DNA from 4 places in the Methylotenera sp. N17 genome. Region 4 is predicted to be linked to each of the others. Evidence: predicted binding sites of a transcription regulator. Region 4 holds the regulator's gene; each other region holds the start of a gene.
The links. The regulator sigma-54, encoded in region 4, starts transcription at its own class of promoters, with help from an activator protein. The targets are predictions, from matches to a motif close to TGGCACNNTTCCTGCT.
Positions count from the first base shown of each region.

Region 1: a site for sigma-54 is predicted at 1,497-1,512, ahead of FG11_RS11440 (TorF family putative porin). Genes of this name have one in related genera too.
Region 2: a site for sigma-54 is predicted at 1,246-1,261, ahead of FG11_RS06560 (ammonium transporter). Genes of this name have one in related genera too.
Region 3: a site for sigma-54 is predicted at 2,328-2,343, ahead of glnA (type I glutamate--ammonia ligase). Genes of this name have one in related genera too.

Region 1 covers NZ_JUGE01000001.1:2,398,177-2,401,581, forward strand. The annotation lists gene FG11_RS11430 (ammonium transporter) at 1-38, opposite strand, end outside; gene glnK (P-II family nitrogen regulator) at 52-390, opposite strand; gene FG11_RS11440 (TorF family putative porin) at 468-1,436, opposite strand; gene FG11_RS11445 (accessory factor UbiK family protein) at 1,686-1,934, shown strand; gene FG11_RS11450 (YifB family Mg chelatase-like AAA ATPase) at 1,941-3,405, shown strand, end outside.
Region 2 covers NZ_JUGE01000001.1:1,367,213-1,370,617, reverse strand. The annotation lists gene gluQRS (tRNA glutamyl-Q(34) synthetase GluQRS) at 1-40, opposite strand, end outside; gene FG11_RS06570 (DUF3301 domain-containing protein) at 43-354, opposite strand; gene FG11_RS06565 (hypothetical protein) at 467-1,138, shown strand; gene FG11_RS06560 (ammonium transporter) at 1,312-2,502, shown strand; gene FG11_RS06555 (PepSY domain-containing protein) at 2,778-3,302, shown strand.
Region 3 covers NZ_JUGE01000001.1:2,193,565-2,196,969, reverse strand. The annotation lists gene glnL (nitrogen regulation protein NR(II)) at 1-79, opposite strand, end outside; gene FG11_RS10460 (DUF4124 domain-containing protein) at 176-694, opposite strand; gene glnA (type I glutamate--ammonia ligase) at 841-2,250, opposite strand; gene FG11_RS10450 (rhodanese-like domain-containing protein) at 2,539-2,988, shown strand; gene aroE (shikimate dehydrogenase) at 3,008-3,405, shown strand, end outside.
Region 4 covers NZ_JUGE01000001.1:2,718,999-2,722,403, forward strand. The annotation lists gene hprK (HPr(Ser) kinase/phosphatase) at 1-23, opposite strand, end outside; gene hpf (ribosome hibernation-promoting factor, HPF/YfiA family) at 38-382, opposite strand; gene FG11_RS12990 (RNA polymerase factor sigma-54) at 555-2,099, opposite strand; gene lptB (LPS export ABC transporter ATP-binding protein) at 2,114-2,836, opposite strand; gene lptA (lipopolysaccharide transport periplasmic protein LptA) at 2,849-3,405, opposite strand, start outside.

The DNA.
Region 1 (3,405 bases), 320 kb from region 4:
ACGGCTACTAATGATAAAACTGAAAGAAATTTTTTCATGTCCATGCCCCTCTTATAATGCATCTGGACCGGTTTCACCGGTACGGATGCGATAAACTTGTTCTAAATTGAACACAAAAATTTTGCCATCACCAATTTTGCCTGTCGCAGCAGATTTTTCAATCGCATCTACAACCTGGTCTAGCATGTCATCTTTAATGGCTACTTCCAGCTTCACTTTCGGCAGAAAGTCCACCACATATTCTGCACCACGGTAAAGCTCAGTATGGCCTTTTTGACGACCAAACCCTTTCACTTCGGTAACGGTGATCCCTTGTACACCAATGTTGGACAAGGCTTCACGCACTTCATCAAGCTTAAATGGCTTGATTATTGCGGACACAAATTTCATGTTTTTCTCCTGTTGGTAGGTTAGTCGGTAAGCCAATTAGTTGCTTGGCTTACCTTTTTGTAATGAAACTTAACTACTTAGAATGTACGGCCTAATGTAAAGACTAAGCGACCATCATTCAAGTCTTTACTTTGTGCTTTAGTAGCAGTGCCTTTACCGTTAAAGCTTGTACCGCCGTAGCCTCTGTCGCTCCAGTAGTCATCGTTACTTGCTTCTACGTAATAAACACCTGCATTCCAACCTTCAGACTTAGCAATGCTGAATGACTTGCTCAAACCAACTTTCCAGTCTGTGTAGTCTGGGTTTGTCTCGTTACTGATAGAGGTACTAGGTAAGTTACCGTTGCCATCAGCGTAAGCCAAGTTCAATTTACCCGCTACGTTCAAATGACCTACGTGACCAATCAATGTTAAACCGCCAAATGGCAATGGATAAGCAGCATTTAACTCAACATACGTAGAACCACTTGTGCCGCCATCCCAGCCTGTTTTTTTCTCAGCGCCAAACCAGTCACCTAAAGTAACGGATACTTTTGCACTTAACCATTTGTAAGATACGCCAAAGTTCGCCTCATAAGTATCCCAACGGCCGCCACGTGGTGTTAATACATCATTTGGGTTAACTGCGTTAGATGCTCTGTATTTTTTCCAGCTACCGCCCGGATAGAAATAACCAATCACGCCAGCTGAATAGCCTAAGCCTTCAACAGCTGAGATAGTACCGCTGTAGCCACCATATAAATCTAGCTCAACGGTTGCATCTGGAAAAGTGTTAGGTGTTACGTTTGAACCCCAAGCACCTACGAAGAAGCCGCTTGAGTGGGCAATATCAAAACCACCTTGTAATGCTGGTTTATGCCAGTTTTGTGAGATACCACGTGTATAGTAATCAGATACGATACCGATGTTAGAAGTCGCCGTCCATGCAGACTCTGGCTCTGCTGGTGCAGCAGCCGGTGCGGCTTCTGCTGGTGCTTCTTCTGCGTATGCAATGTTAGCCATTGCAAGTGTGCTTAATACAGCGGTTAGTAAAATTGATTTGCGCATTATTCATTCCCCTCGTTACAAAAAATAGATACAACAAAAAAGATACAACATAAACGCTTGAGCAAAACGCATGCCAACAATTAAAATATATAACAATCATATAGTTATACTAATAATATAAAGCTTTGTATTAATAAATATAATTAATTTATTGATTTATAATAAATATATGCACTATATTGATGCGTATAAGCACATTGCACCGTGTATAAACGATGTTAAAATGCATCATATTCAGGAGATAAACCGATGTTAAATTCAGAGCTTTTGCATGACTTATCCATTAAAATCAAAGAGTTAACTAAAAATAGTCCGATTGCCGACCTAGACAAGAACATTCACGCACTAATTCAGGGCGCACTCACCAAAATGGAGCTTATTTCACGCGAAGAGTATGATGTGCAAACAGAAGTACTCAAACAGACGAAAGAGAAGCTGAATGCACTGGAAAAGAAACTGGAATCCATCGAAGATTTGTTGCAAAAAAGTCAAAAATAATCGCGTATGACGCTTGCAGTGTTGTATAGCCGTGCTTTAAATGGCATGGAAGCGCCGGAAGTCGTTGTAGAAGTGCATCTCGCCAATGGGCTGCCAAGCTTTACTATTGTGGGATTGCCTGAAGCAGAGGTCAAAGAAAGTAAAGATCGGGTGCGGGCCGCCATTCAAACCGCACAATTTGAGTTCCCCGCCAGACGCATCACGGTGAATTTAGCCCCGGCTGACTTACCAAAAGAGAGCGGTCGCTACGATTTGCCTATTGCTCTAGGCATTTTGGCTGCCTCCGGTCAAATTCCTGCAGCGTCTCTCAACCGCTATGAAATTGCCGGAGAACTGGCGTTAACTGGCGAGCTCCGGCCGATTCGCGGCGCACTGGCGATGGCTTACCATATGACGCAACGCAAGCATGATGTACAGCGTGCGTTTATCTTGCCCCAAATAAGTGCACAAGAAGCCAGCCTAGTCAAAGACGCGATTATTTACCCGGCGAAATCGCTGCTAGAGGTATGTGCACACTTGAGCGATCACACCTTGCTAATGCCTCACACCGGAGACGCACCAAATCAAAGCGCCAGCTATCCAGACTTTAATGAGGTAAAAGGGCAGAGTAGGGCCAAGCGTGCGCTAGAAATTGCAGCAGCGGGTGGACATAGCGTGCTGATGAGTGGCCCGCCAGGTACTGGCAAAAGTATGTTGGCCAGCCGCTTTGCCAGCATTTTACCCAGCATGAGCGAGCAAGAGGCGTTAGAAAGTGCAGCTATCCAGTCGCTGAGTGGCCGTTACTCGTTAAAACAATGGAAACAGCGCCCCTATCGTGCGCCGCATCATACTGCCTCTGGCGTCGCACTCGTTGGCGGTGGCGGTATCCCGCGACCGGGAGAAATTAGTCTTGCCCATCATGGCGTATTGTTTTTAGATGAGCTACCTGAGTTTGATCGCAAAGTACTCGAGGTATTGAGAGAGCCACTAGAAAGCGGACACATTACGATTTCGCGCGCGGCGCGGCAAGCAGATTTTCCTGCTAAATTCCAATTGATTGCTGCCATGAACCCGTGTCCGTGTGGTTACCTTGGACACTATCACCACCAGTGCCGCTGTACGCCAGATCAGGTGTCGCGTTACCGTAGCAAGATTTCCGGGCCGTTCATGGACAGGATAGACTTATTGATAGAAGTCCCCGCACTGAAGGAGGATGAAATGATGCAGGCTGCAGTGGCTGAGAGCAGTGCGGACATTCGTGTACGCGTAGAGCAAGCACGCAATATACAGCTAGCGCGTCAGCAAATACCAAACGCCAGTTTAGGCAGCTTGGATATTGACCAGCACTGTGCTGTGGATGAGGCCGGACTCACGCTATTAAAAACAGCGGTAAATCGCATGGGCTTATCGGCACGGGCGTATCAGCGCATTCTTAAAGTAGCGCGCACCATTGCCGACTTAGCCAATGCGCCAACCATTCAATCTGCGCATA
Region 2 (3,405 bases), 1.4 Mb from region 4:
CGGTGGGAGAGGGGGCAAAGCGGCCCACATAAGACGACATGGTTATTGAAGTGTTTGCAGGTATGGGGGAATATCCCAACTATGCAAGTGTTTGCCAAGCAGCTGTAACGTGCATTGCATGCGCTCAGCACCGTTGGCGTTGAGCTCAAAGGCATATACGCGCAAAAATTGAGCATGGCCATGCGCATCACGCGCAATGCTGATTTTGGTGCAAGCGACGGTTTCGTCTAGTAGTTGTAGCTGAAACCGTTGCGCTAACGTATGGCCATATTGAATCGCAGCCTCACGCTTTGCAATGGTATCTAGCCAAAACCAGGCACAGCCAATTAATATAAGTAATAGAGCAATTTCCAAGAGAATCCCTGCATGATAATGTTGATATGGGTATAGACAGCGGCAAGAATATATTTGAATATTTGCCCACTTGAATTATATTAGCTAACAATCCTCAAATTATCATCAAAAAATGAATAAAACGCGCGAAGATGATGCAATAGCTGCTTATTTTAAGCTGTTAAGAAGTAAAGGTGGTGACGATAAAAGCATCTCTCAGCGAGAGCTATTCTTGTCACAATTGACGCCTTATCTTGCAGGAAAAGAACTCGCCGGCACTGTCTATCGAGAGTCATTAGAACAGCTGATGGAAGGGCAGGCAGCAGCAGACTGGCCAGCCAATCTCGTGATTGCACGTGAGTTCTATCCTTTCTGGATGGCAGATATCAGAGCCATTAGCCAATTGAATTCAGAAGGCGGGTTTGATTTACACCCGGTAGATTGGATGCCTGCTGAAGTTTCTTTGGCTGACTTATGGAAGAATATCGACCAGGAAAAATTTTCCACGGCAGAAAGCTGGGCCATTAAATCCTACCTCAAAGCGCTCACCGATGAAGTTGCGGATGCTGAAACGATTGATGTCCGTATCAAATTTGCCAAAATATTAATAGTACGCCTGCGCGATGCGCCATTGACCGAAAAAAACGCATACCGTATCGCGGTAGATGCAACGACACCTTTGTTTGAGCTTAAGAAAACGCGACAACTGTTTTTGGTCGTCGTGCGAGAGTTCTATAACTTCTGGTCTGGCAATCCGGATGCTAGAGAACATGTGCTCAAAGTCAGTAAAGTGAGTATCTTGTAATCAAATATATGCACATATTTTGTGCAATGCACAGTGCATAGCACTTTTTTTGTGCAAATTATAAACCCCCGTAATAAATAGTCTTTAAAAATCAATACACTGCCTTTTGGCGTGCATTTTGCTTTCTGTCATGCAAATAAAAATAATCCATATAACGATTTAAGGAGATAGTCATGGAGGGATTGGTGACAGCCAACGACGTATTATTTGTGTTATTAGGGGCCATTATGGTGCTTGCCATGCATGCTGGCTTTGCATTTTTAGAGGTAGGCACCGTACGTAGTAAAAACCAGGTCAATGCCTTGGTCAAGATCATGGTAGATTTTTCTATTTCTACCATTGCCTATTTTTTTATTGGCTATAGCGTGGCGTATGGTGTCAGCTTTTATAGTGGCGCTGAGGTATTGGCAGCTAAAAATGGTTACGATTTAGTGAAGTTTTTCTTTTTGCTCACATTCGCTGCAGCGATTCCGGCAATTGTCTCTGGCGGGATTGCCGAACGCGCTAAATTCAACCCACAAATTGCAGCCACTTTCTTGGTAGTGGGTTTTGTCTATCCTTTCTTTGAAGGCATTGCTTGGAATAAGCATTACGGTATTCAAGATTGGCTATTAGCAAACTTTGGTGCCAATTTTCATGATTTTGCCGGCTCTGTCGTGGTGCATGCCATGGGTGGCTGGATTGCGCTGGCTGCAGTGATTTTGTTGGGCGCGCGTACTGGGCGTTATGCCAAAGATGGTCGCTTACATGCGTATCCGCCATCTAATATTCCATTTTTAGCATTGGGTGCTTGGATTTTAACAGTAGGTTGGTTTGGCTTTAATGTGATGTCTGCGCAGGCGGTACAAGGTATTTCCGGCTTGGTTGCGGTCAATTCGCTGATGGCACTGGTGGGTGGGACATTGGCTGCATTGGTTTTAGGTAAGAATGACCCGGGTTTTGTGCACAACGGGCCATTAGCTGGTTTGGTGGCGGTATGTGCAGGCTCCGATATTATGCATCCGTTGGGCGCTTTGACCACTGGCTTGGTGGCTGGCGCCTTGTTTGTATGGGCATTTACGCTGACACAAAATCGCCTCAAAATTGATGATGTGCTCGGTGTGTGGCCATTACACGGTTTATGTGGCGCTTGGGGTGGTTTGGCTGCGGGTATTTTTGGTGCCAAAACATTGGGCGGCTTAGGCGGCGTAAGTTTTGCCTCGCAAGCGGCGGGCACGTTGCTAGGTGTCACAGTTGCAGTGATTGGCGGGATTGTTGTGTATGGGTCACTCAAAAAGTTTGTCGGCATTCGGATGGATGCGGAAGCTGAATTTGATGGTGCAGACTTAAGTATCCATAAAATTCCTGCACGCTCAGAGGATTAATTGCAGTATAGATATATTGCAATATACATCGTTCGGTTTCTAAATTGCCCGCAATCGCGGGCTTTTTTGTTGACCTAATGAAGTTGGCATAGGTAAGACAATTTTTACATAATGTACGTTGGTGGTGCTTTTAGTGCATTTTTAGATCTGTTTTTTGGCTATATATAACCAAATATGTAAAAAAAATGTAAAAGAATCAATTACCTATTGAACTTTTAAATGCTGGTCTCATACTATATAGGCAAGTTTTTTGTAAAATCCTAGAGGAGAGAAATATGTTACGTTTAACACTCGGTGCTGCAGTATTGGCGGCTGCATTTGCTACCACTGCCAACGCTGGTCATGAGACATTTACCCCAAAAAGCTATGATAGTTTAGGTAAGTGCTTAAAAGCAGCGCTGACTAAACATGATGGCAAAGTTGTCAAAGTAGAATACAAATCTGAGAAAAAAGCAGGCGTGTATGAGTTTGATATTGAAACACCTGACGGTAAAGCCTGGGATATTGAGTGCAATGCTAAAACAGGCAAAATAACTGAAATCGAAGAAGAAGTAAAAGCGGATGATGCAAAATTCACAGCTCTAGCTAAAGTATCAGAAGCAGATGCGAAAGCCACTGCATTGGCAGCACATCCAGGCAAAGTAGTAGAAGTAGAGTATGAGTTAGAGCCAGATGGTAAAGCTTCTTACGAATTTGATATTTTGGAAGCTGATGGTGAAGAGATTAAAGTAGAAGTAGACGCAACAACAGGCAAAATTGTTGAAGTTAGCTATGAAAACTATCAAATTGGCCAAGAGTAATTGCAAGTTGGCCTAGAGTAATTTCTAGTGAGTAATTAAAAAAGGCGCCTAGAGCGCCTTTTTTAATACGTATCAATTACATTGTCACACGATTGGTTATTCC
Region 3 (3,405 bases), 530 kb from region 4:
TGAGCGATGAGTCGAGTAGCATCACTGCAGTCGCAAGATGCTCTAAGCCAGAAAAATTTGAGGGTGTATGCTGAACCATAAACTTAATAAAACATAGCAATCAATAGTGTTGTTGCTTGTAATAAAGCAAAAGGTAAGCCAGCTTTAATCTTATAGAAAAAGCATGGTTCGGCGATTAATTAATTTGGTTCAACTCTTTGGTCAGCAGCTCAATATTGCGTTGGTGTGCATCTACCTCGGCTTGAAGGCCCTTCATTTTCTCTTCAAACTTCGGTACGTTGCGGAAGGTAGATGTGGTGCCATTGGCGTTCTTGACTTGATAGACCTCTGGGTTTGATTGACCTTCAGCATAGGCTTGCTTAGCGCGCTCAAGTGCTTGTTTTTCAGACTCTAATTCAGATTTTAGAATGTCTTTACGTTTGGCATCACGCTGGTTTTGTGTGTTGGAATCTACTTTTGGAAAGTTGCTAGGTGTGCCAGATTTAGACTCATCGGAAGACTTGGCGTTAGGCTTTGCAGTATTGCCAAAACTGGTATCAGCCGGCTCCAAATCTAGTTTTTTGGCGCCTTTGATTTTGACGTTTGAATAAGTGATTCGCCCATCAGCATCTACATGCTTGTATATTTCTGCATGTGCCACCGCGCAGATGAGGGTAGAAACTACAATGCTTACAAATGTAAATTGTTTATTCATACCAATAGTTTAGATGAGAGTCTTATAGTTAGCAACGAGGTATTATAGATTTGGTTGACGGGGATGTATATATAAAAAAATAGGGCAGCCTAAGCTGCCCTATTTTAGTGCGTTGCTAAACGGTGATTAGCAAGACTATGTTGAAATTAGCAAGAGTAGTACAAGCCAAATTCAACTGGGTGTGGAGTTTGACGTAGTTTGGTCACTTCTTCCATTTTTAGACCAATGTAAGCATCAATCCAGTCATCCGTAAATACACCACCACGCGTCAAGAACTCACGGTCTTTGTCCAAATACTCCAACGCTTGTTCCAATGAAGAACAGACGGTTGGGATTTTTGCATCTTCTTCTGGAGGAAGATGGTACAAGTCTTTAGTTGCTGGCTCACCTGGGTGAATTTTGTTTTGTACGCCATCCAAACCCGCCATTAACAAGGCAGAGAATGCCAAGTACGGGTTAGCAATTGGATCTGGGAAACGCGCTTCAACACGGCGTGCTTTGTCTGAATGTACAAATGGAATACGGATAGAAGCAGAACGGTTTTTAGCCGAGTAAGCTAATTTCACTGGCGCTTCGTAATGTGGCACTAAGCGTTTGTATGAGTTAGTACCTGGGTTGGTAATCGCGTTCAATGCACGTGCGTGCTTGATGATGCCGCCAATGTAGTACAAAGCGAAATCGCTTAAGCCAGCGTAGCCGCTACCAGCAAACAGATTTTTGCCATCTTTCCATACGGATTGGTGAACGTGCATACCCGAACCGTTATCGCCAAACATTGGTTTAGGCATAAAAGTCGCTGTTTTGCCGTAGGCGTGTGCCGTATTTAATACTACGTATTTTAAGATTTGCGTCCAGTCAGCACGTTGTGTCAATGTGCTGAATTTAGTACCGATTTCACATTGACCAGCAGTAGCAACTTCATGGTGGTGCACTTCAACAGGCACGCCCATTTGCTCTAAAGTCATCACCATCGCAGAACGGATGTCATGTAATGAATCGACTGGAGGCACTGGGAAGTAACCGCCTTTTACTGCTGGACGGTGACCCGTGTTGCCGCCTTCGAATTTCTCTGAAGATGACCATGCTGCCTCTTCTGAGTTGATTTTGACTGAACTACCGCTCATGTCTACAGACCAGTTGATAGAGTCGAAAATGAAGAATTCTGGCTCTGGACCAAAGTAAGCAGTGTCGCCCAAGCCGCTTGATTTTAAGTAAGCTTCAGCACGTTTGGCCAAGCTACGTGGATCACGGTCGTAGCCTTTACCATCGGTAGGGTCTACAACGTCACAGGTTAAAATTAATGTTGGCTCGTCCATGAATGGATCGATGTTTGCTGTTGATGCATCAGGCATCAATTGCATGTCAGAGGCTTGAATACCTTTCCAACCGGCGATTGAAGAGCCGTCAAACGCGTGACCTTCAGTAAATTTTGATTCGTCAAAAGCTGAAACAGGCACAGTGACGTGCTGTTCTTTACCACGCGTATCGGTAAAACGAAAATCAACAAATTTAATGTCGTTTTCTTTTACCATTTTCATTACATTTGCAACAGACATTACCTTCTCCTAATGTGAGTGTGTATTGATGATGGAATTATTATTGAGATAAAACAAAAATCCTAAGCTGTAATATTAGCAGGAACTGTGCCAGCGAAAAATAGCTAAACACCGCATTAAACCGATAACGCACTAAAATAGCGATTTTTGTGATGAACCAAAATGGTGCGTAAAGATATTTTACGCACAAAAAAAGTGCAATGCATGCCTGGTGAATTTTTGCCTTCATTTTCGCGATATACTTGAAACTATCAGATAAAACTAAGCGATGTAAACGGGAGAGTGCTGATGGATAATCCATCTCAAATTTTAGAACTTGCGCATGAGCGCGCAAAACAAAACCAGATTGCTTATGCGGGTCTGCTGACGCCGCAGGAAACATTTGCAGTGTTACAAAATAATCCTGAAGCTATCTTGGTGGATGTGCGTTCACGTGCGGAGTTGGAGTTGGTAGGGCGTGTACCGCAATCTACCCATATTGAATGGGCATTTTATCCTGGAATGGTAGCAAACCCGGATTTTGCAACGCAACTACAGGCGAATATAGATAAAGGACTCACGGTCATCTTTATGTGTCGCACTGGTGGCCGTAGTCATAATGCGGCTGTATTGGCGCAACAACTCGGTTATCAAAAAGCCTACAACATGGTAGAGGGCTTTGAAGGTGAGGCCAATAGCCTGAAACAGCGCACGCTGATCAATGGTTGGCGTCATGCCGGGTTGCCTTGGACAAACTAAACGACAATAGGTAAAACAGATGGTAGATAAGTATGCAGTGATTGGCAACCCTATCGGGCACAGCAAATCGCCTATCATTCACAAAGCCTTTGCGGAGCAGACCGGTGAGGATATTAGTTACGAGGCGATACTGGCGCCACTAGATGGATTTGAAGCGACAATTCAATCATTGATTGCGCAGGGTTATAAAGGTGCGAATGTTACTGTGCCATTTAAGTTTGAAGCTTTAAATTTGGTTTATCCTAGCAATCGTGCTTTAGATGAAGTGGCCGTTAACACACTCAGATTTCTGGGTGGTGAGATTCGTGGCGATAGTACTGATGGTACGGGTCTGGTACGCGACATTCAGCAAAATTTAGGCATCACGATAGCAGGTAAACGAGTACTTCTTTTAGGCGCAGGCGGTGCAGCAGATGG
Region 4 (3,405 bases):
TCGTCAACGTTAATTTGAGCCATAGATTAAAAAAAGATTAATTAGGAAGCTGGTGTTGGTCAACATTCTGATGTTTCACAGCACCATTGGTTTTGTGATGATCGCCATGTTTCTCTTTGTGTTTTACCACTTGACGGTCCAGTTTGTCCGTTAGCATATCAATGGCGCTATACATATTCTCATCGGCACAAGCAGCGTGTAGATCGTTGCCTGGCACATGCAGTGTAGCCTCAACCTTTTGGGCGAGCTTTTCTACAGACATCGTAACCTTTACATCAATCACATGATCGAAGTGATTGCTGATTCGCGTGAGTTTACTTTGCACGTACTCACGTAACGCAGGTGTAATTTCTAAGTGATGCCCAGTTAATTGTAAATTCATGACTTGCTCCTTTTTGAAATTGCTCCAAGAAGAAAAAGCATCTCGGAACAATTTCAGTTTACTACTTTGGCGTTGGCTTGCAACTATCCAATTGCACTATTCGGTAAGAAAATTTCCTGTATGGGAATTTAGTTGAGGGAAACTTGCGCTAAATCAAATCGTTAGCGTGACCCTACAGTGATTTCCTCAAATTTGCAGGCGGGATATTGAGCGATTCACGATATTTGGCAATGGTACGGCGTGCCACCACAATGCCTTGGTTGGCCAGCGTATCCGTAATTTGATTGTCGGAAAGCGGTTTTCTGGGGTTTTCTTCGGCCACCATTTGTTTAATCAACGCACGAATCGCAGTGGCAGAACACGTGCCGCCCACATCAGTCGCTACCGAGCTACCAAAGAAATATTTAAGCTCATATACACCACGTGGAGTGAGCATATACTTATGCGTAGTCACGCGTGAAATGGTGGATTCATGCAATTCTAACTCTTCTGCAATCTCGCGCAGCACCAATGGGCGCATGGCAATATCCCCATGCTCAAAAAAGTTACGTTGCCTATCTACAATGGCTTGCGAAACGCGCAAAATAGTAGAGAAGCGCTGCTGAATGTTTTTAATCATCCATTTGGCTTCTTGCATTTGGCTCTGTAAATATTGCCCGGAATTTTCGCGGTTGCGTTTTAAAATATCCGCATATAGTTGGTTAATACGTAATTTTGGAATAACGCCATCATTCAGTGTGGCGACCCAAATGCCTTTGATCTTCTTCACAATCACATCATGTTGAATGTAATGATCGTGCGACAAAGTGACAAATTGGCTACCCGGTTTTGGGTTTTGTTGTTTGATAAGCGTCTGCGCGCCTTTCAAGGTGGCTTCATCGCAGCTAAGCAGTTTGCGCAGCTTGCCAAAATCTTTGTTAGCCAATACCGGTAAATGGTCTTGAATAATGGCGATGGCTTGTTTCAGGTAGGGCGTGTCTGTATCTAGTGCATTGAGTTGCAAATACAGGCACTCTTGCAAGTTACGTGCGCCTACGCCAATTGGATCCAGATTTTGAATCAGCTTGAGTACAGTTTCAAGCTCAAGCATATCAATTTCAAGCTCGAGCGGCAGGCTATCTGCCAGCTCATCTAACGACTGCTCAAAGTAACCATCATCATTGATACAATCAATCATAATAGAGACCAGCGTTTGGTCACGTTCAGACAGCGGTACTAATTTCAGTTGACCCACAAGGTGATCGCGCAGGCTGATGCTAACGGTGTCTTGTCTGGTAAAGTCGCCGTCATCATCGTCCGAATTGTTTTGGCGTCCACCTTCATCCCAGTTGCTAGTGCTGCCGTACTCATCAAACTCATCTTCAAACTCAGGTGCTGAGAACTCTTCTGAAGTGGGCGCTAACTCATCGTCACGTTCAGCCGTGCTCTCAGCAGGCGCGCTAATTTCAGAGGTAGTGGCGTTATCAAATACATTGGCATCTGGCTCTTGCTCAGAAGCTTCGCTAGAGGCCTGGCTGTTATCAGTGCTGGGGGCTTCTGCACTGCCGCCACCATCGTCATCACCATCGACTAACTCCAACAATGGGTTGTCTTGTAAGATGGTTTCTAGCTCTTGGTTGAGCTCCAGTGTAGACAGCTGCAATAACCGGATGGATTGTTGCAACTGCGGGGTGAGCGCTAAGTTTTGAGAGATGCGGAGTTGTAAGTTTTGTTTCATAGCATTCAAAGTGGTTAAAGTCTAAAGTCCCGGCCTAAATACACTTCGCGTACGGCTTCATCTTTTACAATTTCATCTGGGCTACCTGAGGCAAATACAGTCCCATCGTTCACAATATAGGCACGATCACAAATGCCTAAAGTCTCACGCACATTGTGGTCTGTAATGAGAATGCCAATATTTTTACTGCTTAAAAAGCGGATAATTTTCTGAATATCCAGTACCGCAATCGGGTCAATCCCGGCAAATGGTTCATCTAACAAAATAAAGCTTGGGTTGGTGGCTAGGCAACGTGCAATTTCTACACGTCTGCGTTCACCGCCAGACAAGCTGACGGCCATACTGTTGCGAATATGCACAATATGCAGTTCTTGCAATAGAGATTCTAATTGTGCCTCGCGCTCTTCTTCCGTCAGGTCTTGCAACTCAAGCACCGCCATGATGTTCTCAGTGACGGTCATTTTTCTGAAAATAGAAGGTTCTTGCGGCAAATAAGACAGCCCCATGCGCGCACGGCTATGGATAGGTAGGCGGCTTAAATCTTTGTTGTTCAGCAAAATCCGGCCAGCATCCAATGGTACTAATCCTACCATCATATAAAAGCTGGTGGTTTTGCCGGCGCCATTGGGGCCAAGTAAGCCGATGATTTCACCGCTTTGGATGTTTAACGAAATATCTTGCACTACGGTACGCGTGCTATACGATTTTCTTAAATTTTCGACGATTAATTCACTCATAAATACTCAATACTATTGATTCTCTTCTTTAGGTTGCAACCCAAGCTGAAGTGTCTTGTTGAGTCTTAAGTTATTCACCGGTACTGTGTTCGTGCTATTTTTTGCAGGGGCCGTGGCCGCTGGTTGCTTGTTTTTGGGTTGAATAATGGCTTTAACACGTCCAGTATTGCCGCCTTCGGTGCTGGATTTTACCCCGCCAATCACTTCTGCATATTCGGCATTGGCGTCATAGCTAATAAAATCACCATGCACAATGTCTTCGCCACGCTTGACCCAGGCTTTGGTATAAAGCTGTACTTTGTCCATACGGCCATCGTACTCAATACGTTGCGCGCTGCCTTCCATGTATTCATCTTTGCCCTCACGTTTTTGTTTAAACGTGGTGGGGTTACCGGTGGATGTGCTGTGCTGAAAGCCCTCTTTGTCTTCGCGTACCACTAGTTTATCGGCATGGATGACTAATGTACCTTGGGTTAAAATCACATTGCCGGTATAGGTGCTGGTTTTTTTTGCATCATTCACAGTGACCGTGTCCGCTTCCAACTCAATGGGCTTATCGCGGTCTGCCG